DNA from 3 places in the Azospirillum thiophilum genome. Region 1 is predicted to be linked to each of the others. Evidence: predicted binding sites of a transcription regulator. Region 1 holds the regulator's gene; each other region holds the start of a gene.
What was found. The regulator PhoB, encoded in region 1, activates phosphate uptake and scavenging genes when phosphate is short. The targets are predictions, from matches to a motif close to TNTCATAAAACTGTCA.
Positions count from the first base shown of each region.

Region 2: the regulator PhoB is predicted to act here: its motif matches at 6,190-6,205, upstream of AL072_RS12015 (RNA degradosome polyphosphate kinase).
Region 3: the regulator PhoB is predicted to act here: its motif matches at 8,121-8,136, upstream of AL072_RS21485 (5'-nucleotidase, lipoprotein e(P4) family).

Region 1 covers NZ_CP012401.1:971,373-981,937, forward strand. Annotated here, with positions in the region: gene AL072_RS04400 (ABC transporter permease) at 99-2,639, shown strand; gene AL072_RS04405 (Bax inhibitor-1/YccA family protein) at 2,785-3,510, shown strand; gene AL072_RS04410 (SAM hydrolase/SAM-dependent halogenase family protein) at 3,622-4,350, opposite strand; gene phoB (phosphate regulon transcriptional regulator PhoB) at 4,524-5,228, opposite strand; gene pstB (phosphate ABC transporter ATP-binding protein PstB) at 5,320-6,066, opposite strand; gene pstA (phosphate ABC transporter permease PstA) at 6,144-7,457, opposite strand; gene pstC (phosphate ABC transporter permease subunit PstC) at 7,450-8,832, opposite strand; gene AL072_RS04435 (PstS family phosphate ABC transporter substrate-binding protein) at 8,861-9,904, opposite strand; gene AL072_RS04440 (ATP-binding protein) at 10,033-10,565, opposite strand, start outside.
Region 2 covers NZ_CP012401.1:2,597,992-2,608,556, forward strand. Annotated here, with positions in the region: gene trmFO (methylenetetrahydrofolate--tRNA-(uracil(54)-C(5))-methyltransferase (FADH(2)-oxidizing) TrmFO) at 1-432, opposite strand, end outside; gene AL072_RS11995 (hypothetical protein) at 605-802, opposite strand; gene uvrA (excinuclease ABC subunit UvrA) at 865-3,732, opposite strand; gene AL072_RS12005 (CYTH and CHAD domain-containing protein) at 3,907-5,436, opposite strand; gene AL072_RS12010 (SixA phosphatase family protein) at 5,608-6,126, opposite strand; gene AL072_RS12015 (RNA degradosome polyphosphate kinase) at 6,305-8,452, shown strand; gene AL072_RS12020 (Ppx/GppA family phosphatase) at 8,475-10,046, shown strand; gene AL072_RS12025 (ISNCY family transposase) at 10,299-10,565, shown strand, end outside.
Region 3 covers NZ_CP012403.1:508,038-518,602, reverse strand. Annotated here, with positions in the region: gene AL072_RS21515 (L,D-transpeptidase family protein) at 1-229, opposite strand, end outside; gene urtA (urea ABC transporter substrate-binding protein) at 588-1,895, shown strand; gene urtB (urea ABC transporter permease subunit UrtB) at 2,117-3,757, shown strand; gene urtC (urea ABC transporter permease subunit UrtC) at 3,761-4,939, shown strand; gene urtD (urea ABC transporter ATP-binding protein UrtD) at 4,943-5,689, shown strand; gene urtE (urea ABC transporter ATP-binding subunit UrtE) at 5,704-6,399, shown strand; gene AL072_RS35230 (hypothetical protein) at 7,032-7,184, shown strand; gene AL072_RS21485 (5'-nucleotidase, lipoprotein e(P4) family) at 7,222-8,100, opposite strand; gene AL072_RS21480 (glutathione S-transferase family protein) at 8,233-8,856, opposite strand; gene AL072_RS21475 (LysR family transcriptional regulator) at 8,968-9,873, shown strand; gene AL072_RS21470 (formylglycine-generating enzyme family protein) at 9,897-10,565, opposite strand, start outside.

The sequences.
Region 1 (10,565 bases):
AAAGCTTGCAAAGCGGCGGCAGTCCCCTCTCCCTCGAAGAGGGGGAGGGTTAGGGAGGGGGCATCCGCCGCAACACGCCACACCGCCGCGAGGCTCGCATGACCGATCTCCGCCTCGCCCTCCGCCTCGCCCGGCGCGAGCTGCGCACCGGCCTCAAGGGCTTCCAGGTCTTCCTCGCCTGTCTGGCGCTCGGCGTCGCCGCCATCGCCGCGGTGCAGTCGGTGTCGAGCGGGCTGCTCGACGGGCTGGCCAACGACGGGCGCTCCATCCTGGGCGGCGACGTCGCGTTGCGGCAACTCTACAGCCCGCCGACGGACGAGCAGATGGCGGCGCTCACCGCCGCCGGCCGGGTGTCGACCTCCGCCGAGATGCGGGCGATGGCGCGCGGGACCGACGAGGTCCGCGCCTCCCTGGTCGAGCTGAAGGCGGTCGACGACGTCTATCCGCTCTACGGAACCGTCACGCTGCAGGGCGGCGGCGACCTCAAGGATGCGCTGGCGAAGAAGGACGGCCACTGGGGCGCGGTGATCGAGGCGAGCCTGTCCGACCGGCTGGGCGTGAAGCCGGGCGATACCATCCATGTCGGCGAGGGCGCCTACCGGGTCGCCGCCGTGCTGGACCGCGAGCCGGACCGCGCCTCGTCCAACGCCTTTTCGCTGGGGCCGCGGCTGCTGGTGGCGCTGCCGTCGCTGGAGGGCACCGGGTTGCTGCAACCCGGCAGTCTCACCTGGTGGAGCGCCAGGGTGGCGCTGCCGGCCGCAACCGACCTGAAGACGTGGCAGGACAACCTGCGCGCCCGCTTCCCCGACGCGCCGTGGCGGATGCGCGATTTCACCAACGCCTCGCCGCAGATCGAGCGCTTCATCGACCGCATGACGCTGTTCCTGACGCTGGTCGGGCTGACCGCGCTGCTGGTCGGCGGGGTCGGGGTGGGCAACGCGGTGCGCAGCCATCTGGACTCGCGTGCCCGCACCATCGCCATGATGAAGTGCATCGGCGCGCCGGGCGCCCTGGTCTTCCAACTCTATCTGGCGCAGATCCTGGCTTTGGCGTTGCTCGGTATCGTCATCGGGCTGGCGCTGGGGGCGGTGGCGCCGCTGGCGCTGGGCCGGCTGCTCGACGGCGTGCTGCCGGTGTCGGCGCAGATCGGCGTCTATCCCGGCGCCCTGGCGCTCGCGGCGCTCTATGGCGTGCTGACCGCGCTGACCTTCTCGCTCTGGCCGCTCGGCCGGGCGCGGGAGGTGCCGGCCGGCGCCCTGTTCCGCGACGTCATCGCCCCGGCGGCCGGTCGGCCGCGCACGCCCTACACCGTGGCGATGGTCCTGTCCGCCCTGGCGCTCGCCGGCCTGGCGGTGCTGACCGCGCACAACAAGCTGTTCGCCCTGTGGTTCGTCGGCGGCTCCATCGCCACCTTCATCGCCTTCCGCGCCGCCGCGACGCTGGTCACCTGGGGCGCCGCCCGCGTCGGCCAGGGAGGATTGGGCCGGGTGCGGCGTCCGGAGCTGCGGCTGGCGCTCGCCAACCTGCACCGGCCGGGCAATCCGACCGGGGCGGTGGTGCTGTCGCTCGGCCTCGGTCTGACGGTGCTGGTCGCCATCGCGCTGATCCAGGGCAACTTCTCCCGCCGGGTGTCGGAGACCATCCCGCAGGACGCCCCCAGCTTCTTCTTCGTCGACATCCAGCGCGACCAGTTCGATCCCCTGCGCGATCTCGTCACCGGCATCCCCGGCGCCAGCAACTTCGAGGCGGTGCCGAGCCTGCGCGGCCGGATCGAGAGCGTGAACGGGCAGGAGGCCGAAAAGGCGCTGGTCAACCCGGAACAGGCCTGGATCCTGGCCGGCGACCGCGGCATCACCTATTCCGCGACCCTGCCCGAGCATTCGACCGTCACCGCCGGCAGCTGGTGGCCGGCCGACTATGCCGGGCCGCCGCTGATCTCCATCCACCAGAGCGTCGCCGACGCCTTCGGCATCGGCCCCGGCGCCACCTTGCTCGTCAACATCCTGGGCCGCAGCATCGAGGCGAAGGTCGCCAACGTCCGCGCCGCCGATTTCACCAGCATGGCGATCAACTTCACCATGGTCTTCGCCCCCGGCACGCTGGAAGGGGCGCCGCAGACCTGGATCGCCACCGTCCGCGCCACGCCGGAGGCCGAGGCGCAGGTGCAGCGCGGCGTGCTGCAGCGCTTCCCCAACATCACGATGGTGCGGGTGAAGGACGCGCTGGACACGGTGGCGGACATGCTGGGCCATATCGGCACCGCGGTTCGCATCGTCGCCGGCATCACGCTGGCCGCCGGCACGCTGGTGCTGGCCGGCGCGGTCGCTGCCGGACACCGCCGCCGGGTCTACGACGCGGTGGTGCTGAAGGTGCTGGGGGCGACGCGCGGCGACGTGCTGCGCGCCTTCCTGCTGGAATACGGCCTGCTCGGCCTGCTAACCGCGATCATCGCCGGTGGCATCGGAACGCTGACCGCCTGGGCGGTGCTGCGCTTCCTGATGCATTGGGAATGGAGCTTCCTGCCGTCGGCGGTCGTCACCACCGCGCTGCTCAGCACCGCGATCACGCTCGCTTTCGGGTTCTATGGTACTTGGCGGGCGTTGGGCCAGCCGTCGGCGCCGTTGCTTCGGAACGAGTGATCGCCGTGGCAGAAAGCCGCAGGAAAAAGGAATCGTGAAAGCTTTTTCATCTTGGAAAAGCGCGAACGATTCCTATTGAACCGCATTGCGGACTCGCCAATATGTCATGGCGACGGGATCACCCTATTCCACCGAGGAAACCAACATGGCAGACCCGACCTATAACCGCTTCGCGACCGCAGGCCGCGCGACAGATCGGGGATACTTCGACGAAGGCCTGCGCCAGCACATGCTGCGCGTGTACAACTACATGGGCGCCGGCCTGATCCTGACGGGCCTGGTCGCCGCGCTGGTGTCGTCCAGCCCGGCCATGATGGCGGCGATCTTCGGCACGCCGCTGAAGTGGGTGGTGATGCTGGCCCCGCTGGCGTTCGTCATGGTGCTGTCCTTCGGCATCCAGCGCCTGTCCTTCGCATCGGCACAGATGATCTTCTGGGCCTATTGCGGCGCGATGGGCCTGTCGATGTCGGCCATCTTCCTGGTCTTCACCGGGGCGTCGATCGCGCTGACCTTCTTCGTCACCGCCGCGACCTTCCTGGCGATGAGCCTCTACGGTTACACCACGAAGGCCGACCTGTCGAAGATGGGCTCGTTCCTGATGATGGGCATCATCGGCCTGGTCATCGCCGGCCTGGCGAACATCTTCTTCCAGTCGCCGGCCCTGCATTTCGCGATCTCGGCCATCGGCGTGCTGATCTTCACCGGCCTGACCGCCTACGACACCCAGTCGATCAAGGAAAGCTACGCCGAGGGCTACGATCACGAGAGCACCGGCAAGCTCGCCCTGATGGGCGCCCTGACGCTGTACCTGGACTTCATCAACCTGTTCCAGTTCCTGCTGCAGTTCCTGGGCCAGCGCAACAACGACTAACCCCGAGGACCGTCGCTCGGGGTCCGGCGTTGCCTTCGGACCAGGATTATCGGACAAGCCGCCGCCCGGAAGCCACCGCTTCCGGGCGGTTTCGTTTTCAGGACGCCGGTTTCACGAGTCGACCGTCACGTCATCGCCGACCTCGAGTCCGAGCACCCGGTCGGCACGCCCGCAATTGACCGCGATCTCGGCCAGCCCGTTCGAGTTTTCGTACCACAGCGCCTCTCCCGCCCCGACCGCCCCGAAAGTGCGGGCGCGGGCGATGCGGGTTCCGGGGACGGTCAGCACCGCATCGGCGGCCAGGGCGCCGGCCCGCATCCCGGTCATGGCATTGCCGTACACGTCGACATAGACGATGCGCGCGAGCTCGTCCGGCCAGCCGGGCCGGTCGATGGCGGCACCCGGCAGCGGGCTGCGTTCCACCGGACGGCCGGTCGCCAGCGCGGCAGCGACGGGGGCGAACAGGTCGCGGCCGTGGAAGCTGGCGGACAGCCGATCCGGGATCCAGTCGATGGTCCAGGTGTTCAGCGACGCTGCGCGGCGGGCGACCAAGGCGAACAGCCCGTTGTCCGGCCCGACGAACCAGCGCCCGTCGGCCTCCACCATCACCGGCCGCCGGTCGGTTCCGACACCGGGATCGACGACGCAGAGGAAGACGCTTCCGGCAGGGAAGGCCGGAGCGTAGGCGGCAAGCAGGTAGGCGGACAGCTGCGGGTCGAAGGCGGGGGCGTCGGCGAACAGGTCGATCACGGGGACGCCGGGCGCGTTCTGCGCCAGCACCGCTTTCATCTGGCCGGTGTAGGGGCCGGAGAGGCCGAAGTCGGTGAAGAGCAGGATCATCAGCGTTGCCCCCTCCCTAACCCTCCCCCGCTCTCGGCGGACCGAAGGTCCGTCCGATCGCGGGAGAGGGAACTCCGCCACTCCTTTGCATACCCTCATCCCGACAAGGATCCTGCCCCCTCTCCCGCGACAGCGGGGGAGGGATGGGAAGGGGGAAATCGATGCAGAACCCCTCACATCGACTTCGTATCCAGCGCATACCCCGCCGAACGTACGGTGCGGATCAGGTCCAGCTCGTCCTCTTCGTTCATCGCCTTGCGCAGGCGGCGGATGTGTACGTCGACCGTACGCGGCTCGACATACACGTCGTGGCCCCACACCAGATCGAGCAGCTGCTCGCGTGAGAACACCCGGCCGGGATGCTGCATGAAATGGCGCAGCAGGCGGAATTCGGTCGGGCCCAGGTGTACGTCGCGGCTGTTCCGGCGAACCCGGTGGGCAGCCAGATCCATGGTCACGTCGGCGAAGGTCAGCACCTCGTCGGTCATGCCGGGGGAGGCGCGGCGCAGCACCGCACGCATGCGGGCCACCAGCTCGGTCGGCGAGAAGGGCTTGGTGATGTAGTCGTCGGCGCCGGAATTCAGGCCGCGCACCCGGTCGCCCTCCTCGCCGCGGGCGGTCAGCATGATGATCGGGATGTCGCGGGTCTTGGCGTTGCGGCGCAGCTGGCGGCAGACCTCCAGCCCGCTCATCAGCGGCAGCATCCAGTCCAGCAGCACGATGTGCGGCGTCTGTTCGCCGGCGGCCAGCAGGGCCTCCTCGCCGTCGCTGGCGGTGGCGACGCGGAAGCCTTCCTTTTCCAGGTTGTACTTCAGCAGCGTCAGGATATCGGCCTCGTCCTCGACGATCAGGACGAGCGGCTTGAGGGCCGCGTTCATGGAGGCTCCGTTCACAGCGCGCGTCTCGACGTTAACCGGCATGGCACAGCCTTTTCAACAGGGAGGGAGGGGGCGGAGGCGTCGGCAAGGGTCAGCCATAGCGGCCGGTGATGTAGCCCTGGGTGCGCTCGTCGCGCGGGTTGGTGAAGATCTCCTCGGTGTCGTCGCACTCCACCATCTCGCCGAGATGGAAGAAGGCGGTGCGCTGCGACACGCGGGCGGCCTGCTGCATGTTGTGGGTGACGATGACGATGGTGTAGTTGGCCCGCAGCTCGTCGATCAGCTCCTCGATATGGGCGGTCGCGATGGGGTCGAGCGCCGAACAGGGCTCGTCCATCAGGATCACCTCGGGGCTGACGGCGACGGCGCGGGCGATGCACAGCCGCTGCTGCTGGCCGCCCGACAGGCTGGTGCCCGGTTCGCGCAGGCGGTCCTTCACCTCGCCCCACAGGCCGGCGCGCTTCAGCGAGGTCTGCACCACCTCGTCCAGCTCGTCGCGGCCGGACGCAAGGCCGTGGATGCGCGGACCATAGGCGATGTTGTCGTAGATCGATTTCGGGAAGGGGTTGGGCTTCTGGAACACCATGCCGACGCGGGCGCGCAGCTGCACCGCGTCGACGGCCTTGCCATAGACGTCCTCGCCGTCCAGCGCGATCCGCCCCTCGACCCGGCAGCCCTCGACGGTGTCGTTCATCCGGTTCAGGCAGCGCAGGAAGGTCGACTTGCCGCAGCCGGACGGGCCGATCAGCGACAGCACCCGGTTCTCCTGGATGTCGAGGTCGATGCCCTTCAACGCCTGCTTGGCGCCGTAGAACACCTTCACCCCGGTTGCCGTCATCTTGCTGGCGATGGCGCCGCCGCTGCGCCGGTCGGTGCGGGGCCGCAGCTTCAGTTGGGTCTGGATGCTCATGACGCTCACCACCGCCTTTCGAAAAGCTTGCGCAGGACGACGGCCGCCCCGTTCAGCAGGATCAGGACGCCGAGCAGGATCAGGATCGCCGCCGAGGTGCGCTCGGTAAAGGCACGTTCGGGGCTGTCGGCCCACATGTAGATCTGCACCGGCAGCACCGTGGCGCTGTCGGTCAGGCCATGCGGCACGTCGACGATGAAGGCGACCATGCCGATCATCAGCAGGGGCGCCGTTTCGCCCAGCGCGCGGGCCATGCCGATGATGGTGCCGGTCAGGATGCCGGGCATCGCCAGCGGCAGCACATGGTGCAGCACCGTCTGCAGCGGCGAGGCGCCGATGCCCAGCGCCGCCTCGCGGACCGAGGGCGGCACCGACTTCAGCGCGACGCGCGACGCGATGATGATCACCGGCAGCGTCATCAGCGCCATCACCAGGCCGCCGACCAGCGGGGCCGAGCGCGGCATGCCGAAGAAGCCGAGGAACACCGCCAGCCCGAGCAGGCCGAAGATGATCGACGGCACCGCGGCGAGGTTGTTGATGTTGACCTCGATCAGGTCGGTCCAGCGGTTCTTCGGCGCGAACTCCTCCAGATAGACCGCGGCGGAGACGCCGACCGGCACCGACAGCGCCATGGTCACCAGCAAGGTCAGCAGCGAGCCGACGATGGCGCCGCCGATGCCGGCCTGTTCGGGCTCGCGGCTGTCGCCGGCGGTGAACAGGGTGGTGTTGAAGCCCTGCGCCAGCGCGCCGCCGGCCATCAGGGTGTCGGCTGCCGCGATCTTGGCGTCGCTCAGACCACGTTCGCTCTCCGGAAGGTCGCGGCGATAGCGGCCCTTCACCAGCTGGTCGATCTCGTCGTCGGCACGCACCCAGACGGTCCGCGTCGTGCCGATGATCGACGCGTCCCCGGCGACCATCGCCTCCAGCTCGTAGGGCGCGCCGGACGACAGCAGCTCGTTCAGCACGCGGCGGCCGGCGCGGTCGGTCACCTGCGGGAACTGGGCATGGAGCGCCCGGCGCAGCAGGACGGTGTAGTTGCGGTCGGCGACCTCCGCCGGGTCCAGCGTCACCTCCAGCCGGATCCGCGTCTCCCAGAAGGCGCTGCCGCCGCGGGCGACGATCGATCCCAGCAGCAGCACCAGCACCAGCGCCGCCAGCGCCACCGCGGCGGCCCCGGCCAGCCGGAACCGGCGCTCGGCGGCATGGCGGGCGCGCAGCCGGCGGGCGAAGGCCTCGCTCCTGTGGCGGGACTTCGAGGTGGCGGCCGGGGCGGGGGAGGGCGGGGCGGCCGAGATGTCCTGTTCGAGAAGGTCAGTCATATTTTTCCCGATAGGTCCGGACCACCCGCAGGGCGACCATGTTGAGGCAGAGCGTGACAAGGAACAGCACGAGGCCGAGGCCGAAGGCCGACAGCGTCTTCGGGCTGTCGAACTCCTGGTCGCCGACCAGCAGCGTGGCGATCTGCGTGGTGACGGTGGTCACCGCCTGCAGCGGGTTGGCGGTCAGGTTGGCGGTCAGGCCGGACGCCATGGTGACGATCATCGTCTCGCCGATGGCGCGGCTGATCGCCAGCATCACCGCGGCGACGATGCCGGGCAGCGCCGCCGGCAGCACCACCTGCTTGATCGTCTCCGACTTGGTGGCGCCCAGGCCGTAGGAGCCGTCGCGCAGGCTCTGCGGCACCGCATTGATGACATCGTCCGACAGCGAGCTGACGAAGGGGATGATCATCACCCCCATGACGATCCCGGCGGCCAGCGCCGATTCCGAGCTGACGTCCAGCCCGAGCGCCTCGCCGACCGAGCGAACGAAGGGCGCCATGGTCAGCGCCGCGAAGAAGCCGTAGACCACGGTCGGGATGCCGGCCAGGATCTCCAGCGCCGGCTTCAGCCAGGTGCGCATGCCGCGCCCGGCATATTCGGACATGTAGATCGCCGCCATCAGCCCGACCGGCACCGCCACCAGCATGGCGACCACGGTGATCAGCAATGTGCCGGCGAACAGCGGAATCGCACCGAAGGAGCCGCTGGACCCGACCTGATCGGCCCGCATCGCCATCTGCGGGCTCCAATGGGTGCCGAACAGGAAGTCGAGCGGCGAGACCACGGCGAAGAAGCGCAGCGCCTCGAACAGCAGCGACAGGACGATGCCGACCGTGGTCAGGATGGCGACCAGCGAGCAGACCACCAGCGCCACCCGCACCACCCGCTCGACCGCCGGGCGGGCGCGCAGGTCCGGGCCGATGCGATGGCGGCCCCAGGCGAGCCCGGCGACGGCAAGGCTGGCGCCGATGGCGAGCAGGCTCCAGTCGGCAAGATCGCGGAAGGAGGCATAGCGCCGCGCCGCCTCGGCCACCGCTGGGTCGGGCTCGCGCCCGGTGGCGATGCCGCGGGCGAGGTTGAGGATGTCGGCCTTCAAGAGGACGGCGGACTGGCCGTCGCCAGCGGTCAGCCGCTCCGGCAGGCCGGACAGCACCAGTTGCAGGACAAGCCAGCCTTCCGATGCCGTCCAGGCCACGAACAGCAGCAGCGCCGGCAGCCCGGCCCACAGCGCGACATAGACGCCGTGATAGGAGGGGACCGAATGCAGCTCCGCAACCCGGCCGCCGACGGACGCCGCCGCGCGCGACCGGCCGGCGAGGAAGCCGATGACGGTGAGCAGGGCCAGGATCAGGGCAAGGAGGGTCAGCTGCATGCGGGTCGCTCGGCGCGGAGGGAAACGGTCAGAACTTGAGCGGCGTCAGGTTGACCGCCTGGACGCGGGCCGCCTCGCGCAGCGGCTTCGGCTCCGCGATCAGGCCCTTGTCGATCAGATAGCCCTCCTCGCCCAGCGCGCGTTCGGAGGTGTATTCGCCGACGAACTCGCGGATGCCGGGGATGACGCCGGCATGGGCGTTCTTGACGTAGATGTAGAGCGGGCGCGACAGCTCGTACCCGCCGGCGGCCACCGTCTCCGCCGTCAGCTCCACCCCGTCCATCTTCGCGGCACGCAGCGTGTCGCGGTTCTGGTCGAGATAGCTGTAGCCAAAGACACCGAAGGCACCGGGGTTGGCGCTCAGCTTCTGGACGATCAGGTTGTCGTTCTCGCCAGCCTCGACATAGGCGCCGTCCTCGCGGATGGTCATGCAGACGCGCTCGCGCGCCTTCTCGTCCGGCACGACCGCGGCAACCTCCGCGACCTTCCGGCAACCTTCCAGCATGCCCAGCTCGTTGAAGGTATCGCGCGTTCCGGAGGTCGGCGGCGGGCCCAGCACCTCGATGGCGGCCTTCGGCAGCGACGGGTCGATGTCCGACCACAGCCGGTAGGGGTTGGCGACCAGGGCGCCGTTCACCGGCACCTCCTTCGCCAGCGCCTTCCACAGCACCATCGTGGTCAGGGAGACCGGCGCGCCCTTCTTCGACGAGGCCAGGGCGATGCCGTCATAGCCGATCTTCAATTCGGTGATCGTGGTGACGCCGTTGGCTGCGCACTGGTCGATTTCCGACTTCTTGATGCGGCGCGAGGCGTTGGCGATGTCGGGATGGGCCGGGCCGACACCGGCGCAGAACAGCTTCAGCCCGCCGCCGGTGCCGGTCGATTCCACCACCGGCGTCTTGAACCTGCCGGTCTTGCCGAAGGCCTCCGCCACCGCGGTGGTGAAGGGGAAGACGGTGGATGAACCGACGGCGCGGATCTGGTCGCGCGACTGCGCCTGCGCCGGTGTCGCCGCAGCGGCGAGCGCCAGCGCCAGAACGGCCATGGTGAAGACATGCGTCCGGTCGGTCACGGGTGCCCCTCTCGCGAAACGGCTGAATGGTCCATCGGAATGGCGCGGACCATAGACCCGGAGGGCGACCGATTGATTACGTTTTTATGACGCTTTCATGACGGTGTCACGAAGCGGCATCGCTTCCCTCACACCCCGCCGGCCCCCCTCTCCCCCCCGGGAAGAGGGGTGGGGTGAGGGGGAAACACCGCATGGCCGTTCCGAAGGTCCCGCCGCGCCTCCCCCTCTCCCCGGGAGGACGAGGGGGACATGGCCTCTCCCACGGCCGGCAGATAGACGGTGAAGGCGCTGCCCACCCCGACCTCGCTCTCGATGGTCAGGCGGCCGCGGTGGCGGTTCAGGATGTGCTTGACGATGGCGAGCCCGAGCCCGGTGCCGCCCATGGCGCGCGACCGCGCGGCGTCGACGCGGTAGAAGCGTTCGGTCAGCCGGGGCAGATGGGTGCGGGCGATGCCGTCGCCGCGGTCGCGCACCGACACCGACACCATGGCGGTGCCGCCGCGAAGCAGGCGCCGCTCCTTGGCAAGGGGACCGCCCGGCACCGGCAGCCCGGCAAAGCCGACCGCGGTGCCGTCGGCCAGCGCCACCGTGACGGTGACGTCCGTATCCTCGCGCGTGTACTTGATCGCGTTGCTGACCAGATTCTGGAACACCTGGGTCA
Region 2 (10,565 bases), 1.4 Mb from region 1:
CAGCGGGCCGGTGGCGACGATGACGCTGTCCCACGCGTCGGGAGGCAGGCCGGCGACCTCGCCGCGCTCCAGGGTGATGAGCGGGTGGCCCGAGATCGCCTCTGTCACCGCATCGGCGAAGCCGTCGCGGTCCATGGCGAGCGCGCCGCCGGCCGGCACCTTGTGCGCATCGGCGCAGCGCAGGATCAGCGAACCGCTGCGCCGCATCTCCTCGTGCAACAGCCCGACCGCATTGTATTCGGCATCGTCCGAGCGGAAGGAGTTGGAGCAGACCAGTTCCGCCAGCTTGTCGGTGTCGTGCGCCTCGGTCTTGCGGACCGGCCGCATCTCGTGCAGCACGACGGGCACGCCGCGGGTGGCGAGCTGCCAGGCGGCTTCGGTGCCGGCGAGGCCGCCGCCGATGACGTGGACGGGACGAATGGTGTCGGTCATGAAGGCAATTTTCCAGGCAAGACTGCGGAGGATTTGCGCGCAATCTAGGCGGTCCGCTCCAAAAACGACAGTCCTCAAACGGCAACGTCCAAACACAAGTCAGCCGGCCTCCATGGCGAAGGCCGGCTGCAAGTGGATCAGGGTCAGTCAGAACCGCGGAGGCGGGCGGGACTCACTCGCTCTTGGTGGTCGTGCTGCGCTCGACGGTGGTGGAGCCGGTCGGCGCCGGGGCCGCGCTGCTCGAACCGTAGCCGGGCGTGGTGGTGGTGGTCGTCGTCGTGCTGGTGGTGCTGCCGTCAGAGCCGCAGGCGGCCAGCAGCAGAGCGCCGCCGAGCGCGGCGCCCACACCGGTCAGAAAAGTCCTGGTCATGGCCGTGTTCTCCCGTGCGTTGAGGATTCTGCCCGGGGGAACACGGTGAAGGCCGCGTTTGTTCACGCCCTCTTTCGGGTTGCCGATTTCCGCACCGCCGGCTTCGCCTTCAGGTAGGGGGCGAGGTAGCGGCCGGTATAGCTGCGCTCCACCGTCGCGACGTCTTCCGGGGTACCTTCCGCGACGATCTCGCCACCGCCGGTGCCGCCCTCCGGCCCCAGGTCGATGATCCAGTCGGCGGTCTTGATGACCTCCAGATTGTGTTCGATCACCAGCACCGTGTTGCCCTGGTCGACCAGCGCATGCAGCACCTCCATCAGCTTCTCGACATCGGCGAAATGCAGGCCGGTGGTCGGCTCATCCAGGATGTAGAGCGTGCGGCCGGTGGCGCGGCGGCTCAACTCCTTGGACAGCTTGACGCGCTGCGCCTCGCCGCCCGACAGCGTCGTCGCCGCCTGGCCGATGTGGATGTAGCCAAGGCCGACCCGTTCCAGCGTGTCCATCTTGTCGCGGATGCCGGGCACGGCCTTGAAGAACTCCTTGCCCTCCTCGACCGTCATGTCGAGCACGTCGGCGATGGTCTTGTCGCGGTAGGTGACCTCCAGCGTCTCGCGGTTGTAGCGCTTGCCGTGGCAGACGTCGCAGGTGACGTAGACGTCGGGCAGGAAATGCATCTCGATCTTGATGACGCCGTCGCCCTGGCAGGCCTCGCAGCGGCCGCCCTTGACGTTGAAGGAGAAGCGGCCGGGGCCGTAGCCGCGCGCCTTCGATTCCGGCAGGCCGGCGAACCAGTCGCGGATCGGGGTGAAGGCGCCGGTGTAGGTCGCAGGGTTGGAGCGCGGGGTGCGGCCGATCGGCGACTGGTCGATGTCGATGACCTTGTCGAGATACTCCAGCCCGAGCACCGCGTCATGCTCCGCCGGATGCTCGCGCGCGCCCATCAGCTTGCGCGCGACCGCCTTGTAGAGCGTCTCGATGATCAGCGTCGACTTGCCGCCGCCCGACACGCCGGTCACGCAGGTGAAGGTGCCGAGCGGGATCCTGGTCGAGACATTCTGCAAATTGTTGGCGCGGGCGCCCTGCACCTCCAGGAACTGGCCGGGATGGCCGGGCCGGCGCGTGTCGGGCACCGGAACGAAGCGGGTCCCGTTCAGATACTGGGCGGTGATGCTGTCCGGGTTCTTCTGGACCTCCTCCGGCCGGCCCTGGGCGATCACGGTGCCGCCATGCTGGCCGGCGCCGGGCCCCATGTCGACCAGATAGTCGGCGCTGCGGATGGCGTCCTCGTCATGCTCGACCACGATGACGGTGTTGCCGATGTCGCGCAGGCGCTTCAGCGTCTCCAGCAACCGGTCATTGTCGCGCTGATGCAGGCCGATCGACGGCTCGTCCAGCACATAGAGAACGCCGGTCAGGCCGGAGCCGATCTGCGAGGCCAGCCGGATCCGCTGACTCTCGCCGCCAGACAACGTGCCGGAGCCGCGGCTCAGCGTGAGATATTCGAGGCCGACGGCATTGAGGAATCCGAGCCGCTCGTTGATCTCCTTGAGGATGCGGTAGGCGATCTCCCGGTCCTTCGGGCGCAGATGCTCGTTCAATTCACTGAACCAGGCTCCGGCACCGGCGATGGACAGCTCGGCCGCTTCCGAGATGTTGCACCCGCGGATCTTGACCGCCAGCGCCTCCGGCTTCAGCCGCGCGCCCTTGCAGACCTCGCAGGGCTGGGAGGACTGGTATTTCGACAGCTCGTCGCGCATCCAGGCGCTTTCCGTCTCGCGGTAGCGCCGTTCCAGATTGTTGACGATGCCCTCGAACGGCTTGTTGGTCTGGTAGCTGCGCAGGCCGTCGTCATAGGTCATGGTGATGGCCGACCCGCCCGAGCCGAACAGGATGGTCTGCCGCACCGTATCCGGCAGATCCTGCCAGGGCGTCGTCATCGACGCGCCGAAATGCTGGCAGATGCTCTCCAATGTCTGGTCGTAATATTTGGAGGTCGATCCGGCCCACGGCGCCACCGCCCCCTTGGCCAGGGTCAGCCGTTCGTCCGGGACCACCAGCATCGGGTCGAAATAGATCTTGCTGCCCAGCCCGTCGCAGGCCGGGCAGGCGCCAAACGGGTTGTTGAAGGAGAACAGCCGCGGCTCGATCTCAGGGATGGTGAAGCCGCTGACCGGGCAGGCGAATTTCTGCGAGAAGACGGTCTGCTCGTTGGTCTCGGCATTCTCGACCCAGACGATGCCGTCGGCCAGCCCCAGCGCGGTCTCCAGCGAATCGGCCAGACGGTTGCCCAGCCCCTCGCGCACCACGATGCGGTCGACCACCACCTCGATATCATGCTTCAGCTTCTTGTTGAGCGCCGGCACCTCGTCGATCTCGTACATGGTGCCGTCGACCCGCAGGCGCTGGAAGCCGCGCTTGCGCAGATCCTGCATCTCCTTCCTGTACTCGCCCTTGCGGCCACGTACGAAGGGGGCGAGCAGCAGCAGGCGGGTGCCCTCCGGCATGCCCGTGATGCGGTCGACCATCTGGCTGATCGTCTGGCTTTCGATCGGCAGGCCGGTGGCCGGCGAATAGGGGATGCCGACGCGCGCCCACAGCAGGCGCATGTAGTCGTAGATCTCCGTCACCGTGCCGACGGTGGAGCGCGGATTCTTCGACGTCGTCTTCTGTTCGATCGAGATGGCCGGCGACAGCCCCTCGATCGAATCGACGTCGGGCTTCTGCATCAGTTCCAGGAACTGGCGCGCGTAGGCCGACAGGCTCTCCACGTAGCGCCGCTGCCCCTCGGCATAGATGGTGTCGAAGGCGAGCGAGGATTTGCCCGATCCCGACAGGCCGGTGATGACGATCAACTCGTCGCGCGGCAGATCGACATCGACGTTCTTCAGGTTGTGTTCCCGCGCGCCGCGGACGCTGATGTATTTGTTCATGGTGCGTTCTTTTTACCCGAAGACCAGCCGGATGGAAAGCGGCAAGCTGCAGCGCCGCGAGACGAAAATCGGACCGCGGGGCGCCGACCCAGTGACGCCGGCCCAAAGGCACCGGCCGGGTTGACGATATATGCGCGTGGGTCCGCATTGCCAGCGGCGCGCCGCGCGGGTCGGTCATGACCAGAAGGGCGGCACGGCGCGGAAGCGCTTCCACAGGTCGGGCAGCGCCTTGCGCCGCTTTTCGGACTGGCGGTCGATCCAGGCGGCGACGGCGGCGACCGCCTGCGGGTCGGCGCCCTTCAGCCCGCCCAGCATCCGGGCACCGGTGATCGCGTCCTGTTCGGCGTCCAGCGCCGCCTGCAACGGCTCCAGCACCGCGAAGAAGGGCAGGGCGGCGGCCTCCGGATAGAGCCCCCGGAAGAAGTCGGCGGTATAGCGCAGCGTGCGCAGCCGCCGCCGCAGCTTGTCGCGCGCCTTGGCATCCTCCGGCAGCCGGGCGGCCTTGCCGAGCTTGGCCAGCCGCGCCGACAGCCAGCCGCCGGCGAGCGTCGAGACCGGGGCCGCCAGCGCCGCCCGCCGGTCGCCCTCGGCCTCCGACACCCAGCGGCCATGCTCCAGCCAGGCGGCCAGCGCCAGCACCATGGTGGTGCAGCCGGGCGCAAGGATCGCCGCCATCGCCTCCCGCGCCGGGCCGGCTCCGGCCGTACGGGCCAGGGCGGCCAGCCTCTCCAGCGCCTCGCGGCTGATTCCGGGCAATCCCTTCGGATCGGCCAGCAATGGATCGAGGGCGCCGGACATCAGCACGTCCCAGCCGCGGGCCGGCCCCAGCCGCTTGGCCAGCGCCCGGCTCTCCTCCACCAGCCGGTCCGCCTCGGGCGAGGCGACCAGCGGCGCGAAGATGCGGTGGGCAATGCGCAGCCGGCGCAACGCGATGCGCATGCGGTGCAGCCCCTCGACGTCGGCACCGCCGAGCGCGCAGGCCTCGTTGGCGAGGAATTGCCGGAGCGCTTGGCGCAGGATGTGGCGATAGGCCTCCGCCACCGTGGTCAGCGGCGACAGGCCGAGCGCCTCGGCCTCCACCGGTCCCGGCGCCCTGCCGGTCACCAGCCGCAACCCGGCCTCCGCCTTGCTTTCGGTGCCGATGCGCATGGGCACCGCGTTCTGCAGGGTGAGGGCAAGGTCGAACAGGCTGGCGACCTTGCCGGCCTTCAACTCCAGTTCCACCTCGCTCAGGGGCAGGGACCGGCCGCCGGCATAGATGCCGCCATCGTCGACCGCCAGTTCGACCGCGGTCAGCGGATCGGGGCGGAGCAGCAGGGTGGTGCGGCGGAAATCCGTCACGAACAGGCAGTCGAGCGCGTCGAGTGCCGCCGCCGGCACAAGCCCGGCGACGGCGGGATCGGCCAGCAGGCCACGCTCCACCGCCTCGCCCGCCACCGGCCAATCCCACTCCCGCCGCACCGCGACCGCCGCCGAATCGCCAGGGCTGGCGCTGTTGACGGTCTTCAGCGTCTGGACGAAGCGGTCGCCCTCCTGCCGCACCCGCAACGCCACGCCGTTGGCGGCCAGCCGCAGGTCGGGCGTGTCGAAATAGGCGGTGCGCAGCCGCTGCGTCACCGGGGGGCCGTCGGCCAGCGCCAGCATCGCCGGCAGCGCCGTCACCCGCGCCAGATCGGCCGGAGCGGCGTGGAGCTTCAGTTCCACCTCGCGAAATCCCGCACTCGATGGTTGGGTGTCGGGGCCGGCGGGCGGGGCGGCGGGCGGAATGGCGGGTGACAAGGCTCTGCGTCCTCCCGAATCCGGCCGGGGCGGCCTGGAATGAACCGGCATGGAACGAACCGGTGGACCCGTGGATACCCCAACCTCCGCCGCAGGTTAAGAGAGTTTACGCGGCTGCACAAAATCCGCCAGCCGGCCGGCCCCCAGTTCCAGGTCGGCCCAGTGCAGCGTCTCGAACACCAGGACGGCGCAGGCGGCGGTCGGGAACTTGTCGGTCAGCGCATGGCGCAGCCCATGGTCGCCGCTGCCGGTCAGCGCGTTGGCCAGCTCGTGCAGGTCCGGGTTGTGCGCCACCAGCATCAGCCCGGTCGCCGTGTCCGGCGTGTCGCGCAGCCGCTCCAGCAGGGTGCGGGCGCCGCAGAGATACAGGCCGCGCTCATGCTCGACCGGCGGGTAGGGCGCGCCCATCGCCGCCATCGTCCGCTTGCGCGTCTCCACCGCCCGGACGGCAGTCGAACACAGGACGAGGTCGATGCGGGCATGGTGCCGCGCCAGATAGGCGCCGACCAGCGTCGCCGCCCGCTCGCCGCGGGCGTTGAGGGGACGGTCGTGGTCGGCCAGCGACGGATCGTCCCAGGCCGATTTGGCATGACGCAACAGAAACAACGTCTTCATGGCGGCAGGATCGGTCCGGAAGGGGCGGGGGACGGAAAACGGCTCGGCATATCGCCGATTGGGAGTCCTGAAACCGTAACGCATATGGGATACTCTGTCTGCCCACCATATAAGGGCAGCAGGCGGCACGAAGCCGCCGGCTCTAGACCTTCGGGGCCCCAAGATTTCAGAGGTTGACGTGACCCATCTCCAGGAACTCGAGTCGGTCGGCATCGAGCCGGACGCTCCGGAACGCTTCATCAATCGGGAGCTGTCGTGGCTGGCCTTCAACCAGCGCGTCCTGGACGAGGCCGCCAACCCGAACCATCCGTTGCTGGAGCGGCTGCGCTTCCTGTCGATCTCCGCCAGCAACCTGGACGAATTCTACATGGTCCGCGTCGCCGGCCTGAAAGGGCAGGTGGCCGCGGGCGTGAAGGCGCCCAGCCCGGAAAACCTCACGCCCGCCCAGCAGCTGGCTGCGGTCAAGCAGCGGATCGCCGCGCTGATGGACAGCCAGCAGACCATGTGGCGCACGCTGAAGGGTGAACTGCGCGAGGCCGGCATCACCGTCGCCGATCCCGCCGACCTCAGCGAGGGGGAGAAGGACTGGCTGGAGGCCCGGTTCCTCGACGACATCTTCCCGATCCTGACCCCCATCGCGGTGGACCCGGCCCACCCCTTCCCGTTCCTGCCGAATCTGGGATTCTCGCTGGCGCTGCAACTGCACGACCCGGTCAAGGGCCGGCACATCGACGCGCTGGTGCCGCTGCCCTCGCAGCTGGAGCGGTTCCTGCGCCTGCCGGGCTCGGACATCCGCTTCATCCAGCTCGAAAAGGTGGTGATGCTGTTCATCGACCGCCTGTTCCCGCCCTTCCAGGTCAAGGCCCACGGCGTCTTCCGCGTCCTGCGCGACAGCGAGATGGAGATCGAGGAGGAGGCGGAGGATCTGGTCCGCACCTTCGAAAGCGCGCTGAAGCGCCGCCGCCGCGGCAGCGTCATCCGGCTCGCTACCGACAGCGGCATGGCCCCCGACCTGCGCGAGTTCCTGCGCCACGAGCTGAACGTGGTGTCGGACGACGTCTTCATCCTCGACGGGCTGATTGGCCTGACCGACACCAAGCAGCTGATCGTCGACGAGCGGCCGGATCTGGTCTTCCGCCCCTTCAACGCCCGTTTCCCCGAGCGGATCCGCGATTTCGGCGGCGACTGCTTCGCCGCGATCCGCCACAAGGACATCGTCGTCCACCACCCCTATGAATCCTTCGACGTGGTGGTGCAGTTCATCCGGCAGGCTGCGCGCGACCCGCAGGTCGTCGCCATCAAGCAGACGCTCTACCGCACCAGCAAGGACAGCCCGATCGTCGCCGCGCTGATCGAGGCGGCCGAGGCCGGCAAATCGGTGACGGCGCTGGTGGAGCTGAAGGCCCGCTTCGACGAGGAGGCCAACATCCGCTGGGCGCGCGACCTGGAGCGTGCCGGTGCCCAGGTGGTCTACGGCTTCGTCGACCTGAAGACCCACGCCAAGGTGTCGCTTGTGGTGCGGCGCGAGAAGAAGGCCCTGCGCAGCTACGTCCATTTCGGGACCGGCAACTACCACCCGATCACCGCCAAGATCTACACCGACCTGTCCTTCTTCACCTGCGACCCGGCGCTGTGCCACGACGCCGCCGTCATGTTCAACTTCATGACCGGCTACGCCACGCCCAAGGTGCTGGAGAAGATCGCCATCGCGCCGATCACCCTGCGCCAGCGCCTGTCCGACCTGATCGAGGCGGAGATCGCCCACGCCGCCGCCGGCCGCCCTGCCGCGATCTGGGTGAAGCTGAACTCGCTGGTCGATCCGGTCATCATCGACAAGCTGTACAAGGCGTCGCAGGCCGGCGTACAGATCGACATGGTCATCCGCGGCATCTGCTGCCTGCGGCCGGGGGTGAAGGGGCTGTCGGAGAATATCCGGGTGCGCAGCATCGTCGGCCGTTTCCTGGAGCATGGCCGCGTCATCTGCTTCGGCAACGGCCATGGCCTGCCCGGCAACCAGGCGAAGATCTTCATCTCCTCGGCCGACTGGATGACCCGCAACCTTGACCGCCGCATCGAGACGCTGGTGCCCATCGAGAACCCGACCGTGCATGAACAGGTGCTGGACCAGATCATGGTCGCCAACATGAAGGACGACGCGAGCACCTGGAAGCTCGGCCCCGATGGCGTGTACCATCGGATCAAGGCTGGCCCGGACGCGTTCAGCGCCCATAATTACTTCATGACCAACCCCAGCCTGTCGGGCCGGGGCAGCGCGCTCGCCAGCAAGCGCACGCCGCCGCGGCTGATGCTGCACACGGTGCCTTGAAGGCCGGGACGGGAGTCGGAGCATGAGCATGGACAATCGCGCGACCGCCGGCCTCGGCGAAGGCGGGCAGGCGGGCGGCGATCCTTCCGCCCCTGGGATTTTTTCCACCCCGGGAACAGCCGAGCGCGTCGGCGTCATCGACATCGGATCCAACTCGATCCGTCTGGTCGTCTATGACGGGCTGACCCGCTCGCCGCTGGCCCTGTTCAACGAGAAGGTGCTGTGCGGGCTGGGCCGCGGCGTGGAGAAGGCCGGCCTGCTGAACCCGGACGGCGTCGCCCAGGGGCTGGCGGCGCTGGAACGCTTCGCGACGCTGGCCCAGGGGATGCGGGTCGGCCGGCTGGACGTGATCGCCACCGCGGCGGTGCGCGACGCCCGGGACGGCGCGGCCTTCGTCGACGCGATCCGCCGGCGCGCCGGCCTGACCGTCCGCGTCATCAGCGGCGAGGAGGAGGCGCGGCTGTCCGCCATGGGCGTGCTGTCGGGCACGCCAGGTGCCGACGGGCTGGTCGGCGACCTCGGCGGCGGCAGCCTGGAGCTGGTGACGCTGGACCGCGGCATCATCGGCAAGCAGCTCACCCTGCCGCTGGGCCCGCTGCGGCTGATGGAGGTCGGTTCGGCCAAGGGCGGACCGGCCAAGCTGATCGACCAGCATCTGGAATCGCTGCCCTGGTTGCCGGCAATGAAGGGGCGGCCCTTCTACCCGGTCGGCGGCAGCTGGCGCGCCATCGCCAAGCTGCATATGGAGCAGTCCGGCCATCCGCTGCACATCATCCACCATTACACCATCCCGTCGGGCGAGGCCCGCGAGTTCACCGGGCTGATCGGCCGGCAAAGCCGCTCATCCCTCGAAAAGATGGCGGGTTCGCGCCGCCGCCTCGACACGCTGCCGCTTGCCGGGCTGGTGCTGGAGCGGCTGCTGCGCATGGCCCAGCCGTCGAAACTGGTCTTCTCGGCCTATGGCCTGCGCGAAGGACATCTCTATTCGTTGCTGTCGCCGGAGGGCCGCCGCGAGGATCCGCTGATGGCATCGGCGTCCGACTGGGCCCGCCGCTTCGTTCGGATGGGCGATCCGGCATTGCTGATGTCCTGGACCGCCGGCCTGTTCGCCGGGGAGGACGACAACGCCATCCGCCTGCGTCATGCCGCCTGTCTGCTGAGCGATGTCGGCTGGGCCGACCATCCCGACTACCGGGCCGAACATGCCTTCCTGCGGGTGCTGCGCTATCCGTTCCCGGCGCTCGACCATGACGAGCGCGCCTTCCTGGCGCTCGCCGCCCATGCCCGCTATGCCGGCACCATCGACGTGCCGCTGACCGCTCCGGTCCGGACGCTGGTGACGGAAGGGCAGGGCATGAAGGCGCTGGTGCTGGGCCTGGCTCTCCGCCTCGCCCACACCTTGTCGGGCGGCGCCACGGCGCTGCTGGAGCGCACCAGCCTGAAGGTCGGCGATGGCCGCGTCGTGCTGACCCTGCCCGACGACGGCAGCGTTCCTTCGGGCGAAGCGGTCCAGCGCCGGATCGACACGCTCGCCAAGGCGATGAATCTCAGGGGCGACGTGGCGCAACCGTTGCGGCCGCAGGCGGCGGAGTAAGGCAGCCGGCCACCCGCAACGCCCGGTCGGGTGGCCGACAGCTCACCATAGTCAGATCGGATGACGGAGATGCCGTCATAGACCAGCAGGGATCGATCAACAGGATTGTTCCGGTCCGATAGATTGCCTATTTAATTTTCCATAATCTTCCTTATGTGCTATTTCTGTGTAAGCGCAAAGCTAAAATGTCAGTCCCTCGCAACATAGAAGCGTCAGTCTTCCGTCAGGTTTTCGACGGCTGGGAGGCTGGCGATGGGCTGGATCACGATGAGCGAACAGGACTTGCAACGGGTCGAGGTTCTCGGCGAGGTGCTGAGCGGTCGCCGTGGGATCGGATCGGCGGCGTCGGTTCTGGCTTTGAGCGAGCGTCAGGTGTGGCGACTTCTGGCGCGCTACAAGGCTGGTGGCGGCGGCGCTTTGGTTCACCGGGGGCGCGGCCGTCCGTCGAACCGGCGGCTTGGCGATGAGGTGCGGGAGCAGGCGTTGGAGCTGGTTCGCAGCCGGTACGGCGATTTCGGC
Region 3 (10,565 bases), on a different replicon from region 1:
CCGCGCCGTAGCCGATGCGGGTGGCCGGCGCCTTGGGCGCGCTCTGGATCTCCAGCGCGCGCTGTTCCAGCGCCGCGGCCCATCCGCCGACCAACGACGGCTTGGCGGCGTGCGCCGCCTGCTTCGGCGATGCGGCCAGCGCCGGACCGCTCAGGACGACGCCGACCAACCCGCCGACCATCAGCAGGGCGGCGGAGCGGCGGGAGATCGGGCGGCGGGTATCATGCATGGCGACTGGACCGGAACGTGAACAGGAATGATCGGACGCGGTATCCTTCGACAAGCCTTCCTGAATCCGCAAGTGACATTTGGTGACGGAAGGTCTGTTCGTCATACTGTTGCTCCCATGCATCGCGGCATCGTTCGCCCACCCCGCCGGCCGTTACAAGCGCTGGTCACGATCGGTTGACGCCGCCGGGCCGGCTTTATTCCGGCTCTTCGTGCGCCGTGCCGCCGGAACTCCAGGGCGCGGACCGTATGTGTCATTTGACGTAGATACGCCTTTTCGCATGCGCGGTAGCCTTTCTTCCGACGATGTGGTGAAGCCCCGGAGCAACCGGGGCGCCGACAAGGAAGGGGGCAACTTCATGCGGACCAAGCAACTGACGTCGACGTTCGGGATCGCCGGTCTGGCCGGCCTGGCCATGGGCGCGATGGCGGCGATGTCCGCGCCGGCGATGGCGCAGGACACGATCAAGGTGGGCATCCTGCACTCCCTGTCCGGCACGATGGCGATCAGCGAGACGACCCTGAAGGACGTCATGCTGATGCTGATCGACGAGCAGAACAAGAAGGGCGGCCTGCTGGGCAAGAAGCTGGAGCCGGTGGTGGTCGATCCGGCCTCCAACTGGCCGCTGTTCGCCGAGAAGGCGCGCGAGCTGATCAGCAAGGACAAGGTGTCGGCCGTGTTCGGCTGCTGGACCTCGGTCAGCCGCAAGTCGGTGCTGCCGGTGTTCGAGGAACTGAACAACATCCTCTTCTACCCGGTCCAGTATGAGGGCGAGGAATCCTCGCGCAACGTCTTCTACACCGGCGCCGCCCCGAACCAGCAGGCGATCCCGGCGGTCGACTATCTGATGCAGAAGGAGAAGGTGCAGCGCTGGGTCCTGGCCGGCACCGACTACGTCTATCCGCGCACGACCAACAAGATCCTCGAGGCCTACCTGAAGGGCAAGGGCGTCAAGCCCGAGGACATCATGATCAACTACACGCCGTTCGGTCATTCCGACTGGCAGTCGATCGTGGCGGACATCAAGAAGTTCGGCTCGGGCGGCAAGAAGACCGCGGTGGTCTCCACCATCAACGGCGATGCCAACGTTCCCTTCTACAAGGAACTGGGCAACCAGGGCGTGAAGGCCGAAGACATCCCGGTCGTCGCCTTCTCGGTCGGCGAGGAAGAGCTGGCCGGCATCGACACCAAGCCGCTGCTGGGCCATCTGGCCGCGTGGAACTACTTCCAGTCGGTCGAGACGCCGGCGAACAGCGACTTCATCAAGGCCTGGAAGGCCTACACCAAGAACGACAAGCGCGTCACCAACGACCCGATGGAAGCCCACTATATCGGCTTCAACATGTGGGTGAAGGCGGTCGAGGCGGCCGGCACCACCGACCAGGACAAGGTCATCGACGCCATGGTCGGCGTGTCGGTCCCCAACCTGACCGGCGGCTATTCGGCGATGCTGCCGAACCACCACATCACCAAGCCGGTGCTGATCGGCGAAGTGCAGGAGAACGGCCAGTTCGACGTCGTCTCCAAGACCCCGGGCCTGGTCCCCGGCGACGAGTGGTCGGATTTCCTGCCGGACAGCAAGGACCTGATCGCCGACTGGCGCAAGCCGATGTCCTGCGGCAACTTCAACGTGAAGACCGGCAAGTGCGGCGGCAAGGGGACCTGAGGGCTGGCGGTCGCTGACTGTCTGATCCTGATCGTCTGAGTGGTCGCGACGCCTGCTCCCTCCCCGGCCCTCCCCCGCTGACGCGGGAGAGGGAGAGATCCCCTCCACCGCATCGGACCGACCTTCGGTCCGCCGAGAGCGGGGGAGGGTTAGGGAGGGGGCAAGCGTCAGCGCTTTTTTGAACCGCCCCGACATCCGCCCCCCGCACCGAAGGACCTGCGATGCGACGCGTTCTCCGCTGGCTGATGGCCGTCTGCGTGGTGGTGGTCGCCACATCGACCGCCGCGTTCGCCGCCGATCCCCAAACAATCGATTTGCGTCCCCTCGTCCAGGCCCTGGGCAGCGGCGGCTATTCCGGAACCGAAAAGGCGCTGGAGCAGTTGTCCGAGGCCGGCGACCCGGCAGCCGTGCCGGTGATCGAGGCACTCCAGGCCGGCGATCTCCACGTCCGCAAGTCCGACAATTCCGTGGTGATCGCCCGCAAGGCCGGCGACGCCTTTGTCCTGACCGACCCGCTGAGCGGTGCCTCGCTCGGTCAGGCCGCGTCGGCGGACGTCACGAAAATCCGCATCAACAATTCGCTGCGCCGCGCGATCAATGCGTCGCTGGGCGCGCTCACCCTGATGAGCCCCGACGTGGGCGTCCGCCGCTCCGCCGCCGATGCGGTGTTCAAGAGCCGCGACCCCGCGGCGCTGGAGACGCTGGCCGCCGCCATCGCCAAGGAGCAGGACAAGGGTGTCCGCGCCGCCATGGAGCAGGCGCGCGCCGCCATCCTGCTGACCGGCGATGCCGCGGCGAAGATGACCGACGCCGAAATCCAGGCCGCCGCCGACACGCTGGCCGCCCGCGGCGACCGCGACGCGCTGGTGCTGCTGAACATGGTCGCCGGCTCCGGCGCCTCGGAAATCACCAAGAAGTCGGCGGCCTCCGCCATCTCAACCCTTGAACAGAAGCTGGCCTTCTGGGCCGCGCTGCAGAATCTCTGGTACGGGCTGTCGCTCGGCTCGGTGTTGCTGCTGGCCGCCATCGGGCTGGCCGTCACCTTCGGCGTGATGGGCGTCATCAACATGGCCCATGGCGAGATGGTGATGATCGGCGCCTACACCACCTTCCTGGTGCAGGAGGCCTTCCGCGCCCATGCCCCCGGCCTGTTCGACCTGTCGATCCTGGTGGCGCTGCCCGCCGCCTTCATCGTGTCCGGCGGCGTCGGCATCGTCATCGAGCGCAGCGTGATCCGCTGGCTCTATGGCCGCCCGCTGGAGACGCTGCTGGCGACCTGGGGCCTGTCGCTGGCTCTGCAGCAGGCGGTGCGCAGCATCTTCGGCCCGACCAACCGCGAGGTCGGTGCGCCGAGCTGGATGTCCGGCGCCTTCGAACTGGGCGGACTGACCATCACCTATGGCCGGCTGTGGATCGTCATCTTCGCCTTCGCCGTCTTCGCGGCCCTGCTGGTGGCGCTCAAGCGCACCTGGTTCGGCCTGTCGATCCGGGCGGTGACGCAGAACCGGCCGATGGCCAACGCCATGGGCATCCGCACCGCCAGGGTCGACGCGCTGACCTTCGGGCTGGGGTCCGGCATCGCCGGGCTGGCCGGGGTGGCGCTGAGCCAGATCGACAATGTCAGCCCGAACCTCGGCCAGGGCTACATCCTCGACAGCTTCATGGTCGTGGTGTTCGGCGGGGTGGGCAACCTGTGGGGCACGCTGGTCGGCGCCCTGACGCTGGGGACCATGAACAAGTTCCTGGAGCCCTATGCCGGGGCGGTGCTGGGCAAGATCCTGGTGCTGATCTTCATCATCCTGTTCATCCAACGGCGTCCGCGCGGCCTGTTCGCGCTGAAGGGCCGCTCGGTGGAGGCCTGACCGATGCTGCTGCGCTTTTTCCTGTTGGGGCTGGACCGCAAGGCCGGGATCGTGCTGACGATCCTGGCACTCCTGGCGGTCGCGGTCCCGGTGATGACGCTGTGGGTTCCGGCGGACTCGCCCTTCCACCTGTCGATCTTCACCGTCTCGCTGCTCGGCAAATACCTGTGCTTCGCGCTGCTGGCGCTGGCGCTCGATCTGGTCTGGGGCTATTGCGGCATCCTGTCGCTCGGCCATGCCGCCTTCTTCGCGCTCGGCGGCTACGCCATGGGCATGTACCTCATGCGGCAGATCGGGCCGCGCGGCGTCTACGGCAACCCGGAACTGCCCGATTTCATGGTCTTCCTGAACTGGACCGAGCTGCCCTGGTACTGGCTGGGCTTCGACCAGTTCTGGTTTGCGGCGCTGATGGTGCTGCTGGTGCCGGGGCTGCTGGCCTTCGCCTTCGGCTGGTTCGCCTTCCGCAGCCGCGTCACCGGCGTCTACCTGTCGATCATCACCCAGGCGCTGACCTTCGCCCTGTTGCTGGCCTTCTTCCGCAACGACATGGGCTTCGGCGGCAACAACGGCCTGACCGACTTCAAGGACATCCTCGGCTACGACATCCAGGCCAGCACCACCCGCGTGGCGCTGTTCGTGGCGACCGTCGCGGCGCTGGCGCTGTCCTACATGATCGCGTCGGGCGTCATCGCCTCCAAGCTGGGCAAGGTGCTGGTGGCGCTGCGCGACGCCGAGAGCCGCGTGCGCTTCATGGGCTACGACACCGAAAGCTACAAGCTGTTCGCCTGGACCCTGTCGGCCTGCATGGCCGGCGTCGCCGGCGCCCTCTACGTCCCGCAGGTCGGCATCATCAACCCCTCGGAATTCGCCCCGGCCAGCTCGATCGAGGCGGTGATCTGGGTCGCCGTCGGCGGGCGCGGCACGCTGGCCGGCGCCATCCTGGGCGCGGTGCTGGTCAACATGGGCAAGAGCTATTTCACCGGCGCCCTGCCGGAGCTGTGGCTGTTCGCGTTGGGCGGCCTGTTCGTGGCGGTGACCCTGTTCCTGCCCAAGGGCCTGCTGGGCCTGTGGGGCCAGTTGGCCGCGAGGATGCCCGGCCGCAAGACCGCCGCTCTTCCTCCCACCCTTCCCAATGGCCCCACTCTTTCAAATGGCCATGCCGCCGACCAGAAGGGAGCCTGACCCATGAGCGCGGAATCGACCCTTCTCTATCTCGACGGCGTGTCGGTCAGCTTCGATGGCTTCCGGGCGCTGAACAGCCTGTCGCTGGTGATGATGCCGGGCGAGATGCGGGCGATCATCGGTCCGAACGGCGCCGGCAAGACGACGATGATGGACGTCATCACCGGCAAGACCCGGCCCGACACCGGCACCATCCTGTTCGAGGGCGGCACCGACCTGACGAAGCTGCGCGAGGCGGCCATCGCCAATCTCGGCATCGGCCGCAAGTTCCAGCGCCCCACCGTGTTCGAGCCGCATACGGTGTGGGACAATCTGGAGCTGGCGCTGAAGGCGCCGCGCCGGCCGCTGAAGACGCTGACCTATGCAATCAGCCGCGACGACCGCGCCCGGATCGAGGAGATCCTGGACATCACCCGCCTGTCGGCCCTGCGTGCCCGCCAGGCCGGCAGCCTGTCGCACGGGCAGAAGCAGTGGCTGGAGATCGGCATGCTGCTGGCCCAGGATCCGAAGCTGCTGCTGGTCGACGAGCCGGTGGCCGGCATGACCGACGCCGAGACCGAACAGACCGCCGAACTGTTGTGCAGCATCGCCGGCCGCCATTCGGTGATCGTGGTCGAGCATGACATGAGCTTCGTCCGCGCGCTCGGCGTCAAGGTGACGGTGCTGGCCGAGGGCTCGGTGCTGGCCGAAGGCTCGCTGGATGCGGTCAGCGCCAACGCCCAAGTCATCGACACCTATCTCGGCCGCTGAGGAGGAGCCGTAACATGCTGGACGTTCGTTCCATCGATCTGCATTACGGCGCCGCACAGGCCCTGCGCGGCGTGTCCATGAAGGCGGAGGTCGGCAAGGTCACCTGTCTGGTTGGCCGCAACGGCGTCGGCAAATCCAGCCTGTTGCGCGCCATCGTCGGGTTGAAGCCGGTGTCCGGCGGCGCCATCGGCTGGGACGGCGCCGACGTCACGAAGATGGCGCCGGCCGACCGGGCGCGCCGCGGCATCGCCTATGTGCCGCAGGGGCGCGAGATCTTCCCGCTGCTGACGGTGCGGGAAAACCTGCTGACCGGCTACGCCCCGCTGCCGCGCTCGCAACGCTCGATCCCCGACGAGGTGTTCGAGCTGTTCCCGGTGCTGAAAACGATGCTGGAGCGCCGCGGCGGCGACCTGTCGGGCGGGCAGCAGCAGCAACTCGCCATCGGCCGCGCCCTGGTGACGCGCCCGCGCCTCCTGGTGCTGGACGAGCCGACCGAGGGAATCCAGCCGTCGATCATCAAGGACATCGGCCGGGCGATCAGCTATCTGCGCGACAAGGGCACCATGGCGATCCTGCTGGTCGAGCAGTATTTCGACTTCGCCCGCGACCTCGCCGACGATTGGGTGGTGATGGAACGCGGCGAGGTCATGCTGTCCGGCCCGCGCAGCGGCCTGGACGAGCAGGAGGTGCGAAAGTACCTGACGGTGTGATGGCGGTTCCGGGAAGGAGCCGCCCGATAAAGAAAGGCCGGCGGGGAAACCGCCGGCCTTTTTCCGCATGAAAATGGCTGGGTGCTTATGCAGGTCCACACTATGTACGCGAGCGGTCGGAGCGGAGCGACCGTGCAGGTGCCGGCGGTGACCTCGCCGAAGGGGATGTTTCCAATGCCGGCCGACAGCTTGACGTCCGCCATCCCGGCGAGGACAGAATCGGTCAAAGGCCTCGTCGAGTCAACCCGTTGGGGTTGAGGAAACTTGCGCCGACATCTCGGGGGGTGGCGTGGAAAAACTGTTAAAGCACTGTCCTGGCTTTATTTTTTGTCAAACGTGCAATCGTATGTGATTGATTTCGTGGCAATATTACAGCCTTGTCATGGCACGCGGAGGCTTCGTCGGCATCGAAGTAAAAACACAGTCTTCCGAAGTCACTTCGGCCTTGCGCAAAAGTGGTAGAGGAGGGGCGCCGGACCGGTGTGAATGCGGCAACCTGTACATTGGAGGTATGCCCTATCCACGGCGGTACATCGCAAGTGCCTGCCTCAAGTCCCGGGCTCTTTAACAGTCGTTAAGGATCGTAACCTCATGATGACGTCAACGCCATCCTGCTCCCGGAGCCACAGGCCATGTCGATCTACAACGCCGCCTCTTTCGAAGCCGCCCCCTCCGTCGAGCCGACGATCCGCAAGATGCGCGGACTTCCGCGGGTGGCCGTCTGGGCGGTGATGATCGGTGCGCCGTGGGTCGTCATCGTGCAGGCGGTGCGCCTGCTCTTCTGAGCCCGGCGCACCGCAGTCGTTCACCTTACCGGGCGCCTTACTGGGCCGGCGCCCAGGGTTCCAGCGCGCCGATCTTCCTGGCCCGCTTCTCGTCCGCCGATAGTTTGAAATTGTGGCCGTAGGGCGCGCTCTCGAACGAGCCGTAGCCGGGATTGGCCAGCATCAGCCAGTCGCGCCCGAAATGCTCCTTCGCCGCCTCGTAGGCCTTCAGCCGGTCCGCCTCGCTGCCGTTGTAGGCGTCGGTGAAGTCGCCGAAATTGTCGCCGAACAGCAGGACGATCCGGTAATCCTTGGCGATGGCCGCGCGCCGCGTGCTCTTCGCCGATCCCCAGTCCGGCTTTTCCTTGGACATCAGGAAGGTATCGACGTTGCCGCCCATCGGGAAGCCCAGCGCCTGCGCGTTGCGGCGGGTCGGCTCCTCCTGGTCGGCGCTGCGGTTGGTCACGTAGAAGACCTTGACGCCCTTCGATTCGGCATAGTGTGTGAACTCCACGGCGCCCGGCACCGCCGTCGCCTTCTCCGCCTTCACCCAGCCATCCCAGCTCTTGGGCGAGAAGTCGGTGCCGGTGGTCACGAGGCCGGCCTGGTAGGCCGAGTTGTCCATCGCCGTCTCGTCCAGGTCCAGCACCACCGCCGCCGGCAGGTCCTGGTAGGCGCCGGTCTGCTCGGTCGCCGCGGTCCAGTTCTTGTCGGCCAGCGCCTTGTCCAACTGGATCCGGCCCAGCGCATAGACCGCCAGCGCATTCGCCTTGTATTCGACCGAGCGCTGCATCCACAGCTCGGCGTTCAGCAGGTCGTTCTGCGGCACCGGGCCTTGGGGAGCCGGATCCGCCGCCATCGCGGTTCCGGTCAGCAGGGAGAGGACAACCGCACCGGACAGCAGCGACCAGCGCCCGGAACAGGCGGATTTGCGCATCGACACACCCATCGATCAAGTGTCATGGAACCGTCATCGAAGCACAGTTTGGGGCGCTTGGCGATGGTGCCGTGACGCTTGCGTCAGGAGCAAAACGTCGCTTGCGTCAGGCTGTCCGGGCACCGGCTCGGCTCAGGACGATATGGGAAGGGTGCTATGCGGCATCGGCGTGCACCGCGGGATCGCCTCCACCCGCTCCAGCCAGCGCCGCACCGCAGGGTACGGATCGAGCGGCACACCGCCTTCCGGCGCACGGGCGACATAGGCGTAGCAGGCGAGGTCGGCGATGGTCGGCCGCTCCGCCGCCAGCCAGTCGCGGTTTGCCAGATGCCCGTCCATGAAGCGCAGGATCCGTTCGGCGAGTACCTGCGCGTCGGCGTAGGAGGTGGTTCCGCCCCACAGGGTCAGGAAGCGTGCCCGCGCCGGTCCGAAGCGCAGTTCGGCCGATGCGATCGACAGCCAGCGCTGGACCTGGGCGGCCTTTTCCGGTGCCTTCGGGCTCCACAGGCCGCTGCCGTCGTAACGGCTGGCGAGATAGACCAGGATCGCGGTCGAATCCGCCAGGGCCAGGTCGCCATCGACAAGAACCGGGATCTGTCCAAGCGGATTGAGGGCGAGGAAACCGTCGGATTTCTGCAGCTCGGCATTCACGTCGACATAGCGGAATGGCAGGCCGAGGATGTTCAGGAAGGCTTCGACACGGTGGACATGGCCGGACAGCGGCGTTCCGTAGAGCGTGATGGCGGGGGTGGTCACCGGTTGGTTCTCCGTTGTCTTGCGCGGTCGATGCGGGCAAGCCAACCACTTGCGCGGCTCGGCAGGAATGCGCTTTGATCAAAAGGGACTCTTTCGGAAACTGGAAGAATCGTGGACCGGCTGGACGAACTGGCGATCTTCGTCGCGATCCTGGAGGCCGGCAGCCTTGCCGCCGCCGCCAAGCGGCTGCGCCGCTCCGCACCCGTCGTCACCCGCGCCCTGTCGGGGCTGGAGGAGCGGCTGGGCCTGCGGCTGATCGAGCGGACCACCCGCAATCTCGCCCCCACCGATGCCGGGCGGCGGCTGGCGGAGCAGGCGCGCCGGCTGCTGGCCGACTATGACGAGGCGCTGGCCGCCACCGGCACCGACCGGCCGCTGCGCGGGCGACTGCGCATCACCGCGCCGGTGATGTTCGGGCGCAAGCATGTGACGCCGCTGGTCCTCGACTTCATGCGTGCCCTGCCCGACATCCGGATCGAGCTGGTGCTGTCCGACGGCAACCTCGACCTGATCGAGGAGGAGCTGGACGTGGCGATCCGCATCGGCCCGCTTCCCGATTCCGGTCTGGTCGCCCGGCGGGTCGGGCAGGTCGGGCGTCATCTCGTCGCCAGCCCCGCCTATCTGGCGCGGCGCGGCACTCCCGAAATGCCGGAGGATCTGGCCGGGCATGACGTCATCGTCTCGACGGCCCGCTCCGGATCGCCGGAATGGCGCTTTCTGATCGATGGGCGGGAGCGGCTGGTCAGGGTCGCGCCGCGCCTTGCCGTCAGCCACATCGACTCGGCCCTGCTGGCCGCGCGCGACGGGCACGGCATCGCGCGTCCGCTGTCCTATCAGGCGGCCGACGACATCGCCGCCGGGACCCTGGTGCGGCTGATGCCGCACGCCGAGCCGGCACCGCTGCCGGTTCATGTGGTGGTGCCCTCGGCCCGGCTGATGCCCGGCCGGGTGCGCGCCTTCCTCGACCATGCGGTGAAAGGGCTGACGGCGCTGGCGGTGCTGAAGGCCGGTCCGTGATCCCCGGGCCGCCCGGTTCCCGCTCAGTGGCGCGGCGTGTCGGCCGCCGGTCCGCCGTCGAGCCCGGCCGACCGGGCGGGGGAGGCGCCGACCGTGGTCGACAGCTCGCGGACGACCCGGATGCCGTAGGCGGCATAGCCGGTCCCCGGCTCGTCGGCCCGGCGGATGGCCGAGCGGACATAGCGTGGGTTGCTGTGCCACGACCCGCCGCGCATCATCCGCCGGCCGCAGTCGCCGTCCCGGCGGGCCGCTCCGTCGGCCGGGGCGCCGTCATAGCTGCCTGCGGCGCAATCCTCCACCCACTGCCAGACGTTGCCGAGCATGTCGTACAGGCCGAAGCCGTTGGGCCGGTAGGATCCGACCGGGGCGGTGAACAGGGCGCCGTCGCGGCAGGCCGCCACCTCCCAATCGGTGAAGCGGTCCCTGGCGCTCCGGTCGGCGCCGTTCGCCGCATCGCAGCCGGCGGCCGGATCCTCGCCCCACCAGCGGGCGGTCCTGGTGCCGGCGCGGGCGGCATACTCCCATTCCGCCTCGCTCGGCAGGCGGTAGCGCTGGCCCGTGCGGCGGCTGAGCCATCCGGCATAGGCCTGCGCATCGTACCAGCCGATGCAGACGGCCGGCTCCCGGTTCGTCTGCTCGAAGCCCGGCCGGCGCCAGGAGAAATGCCAGCGCGCCAGCAGCTCGGTCTCGCC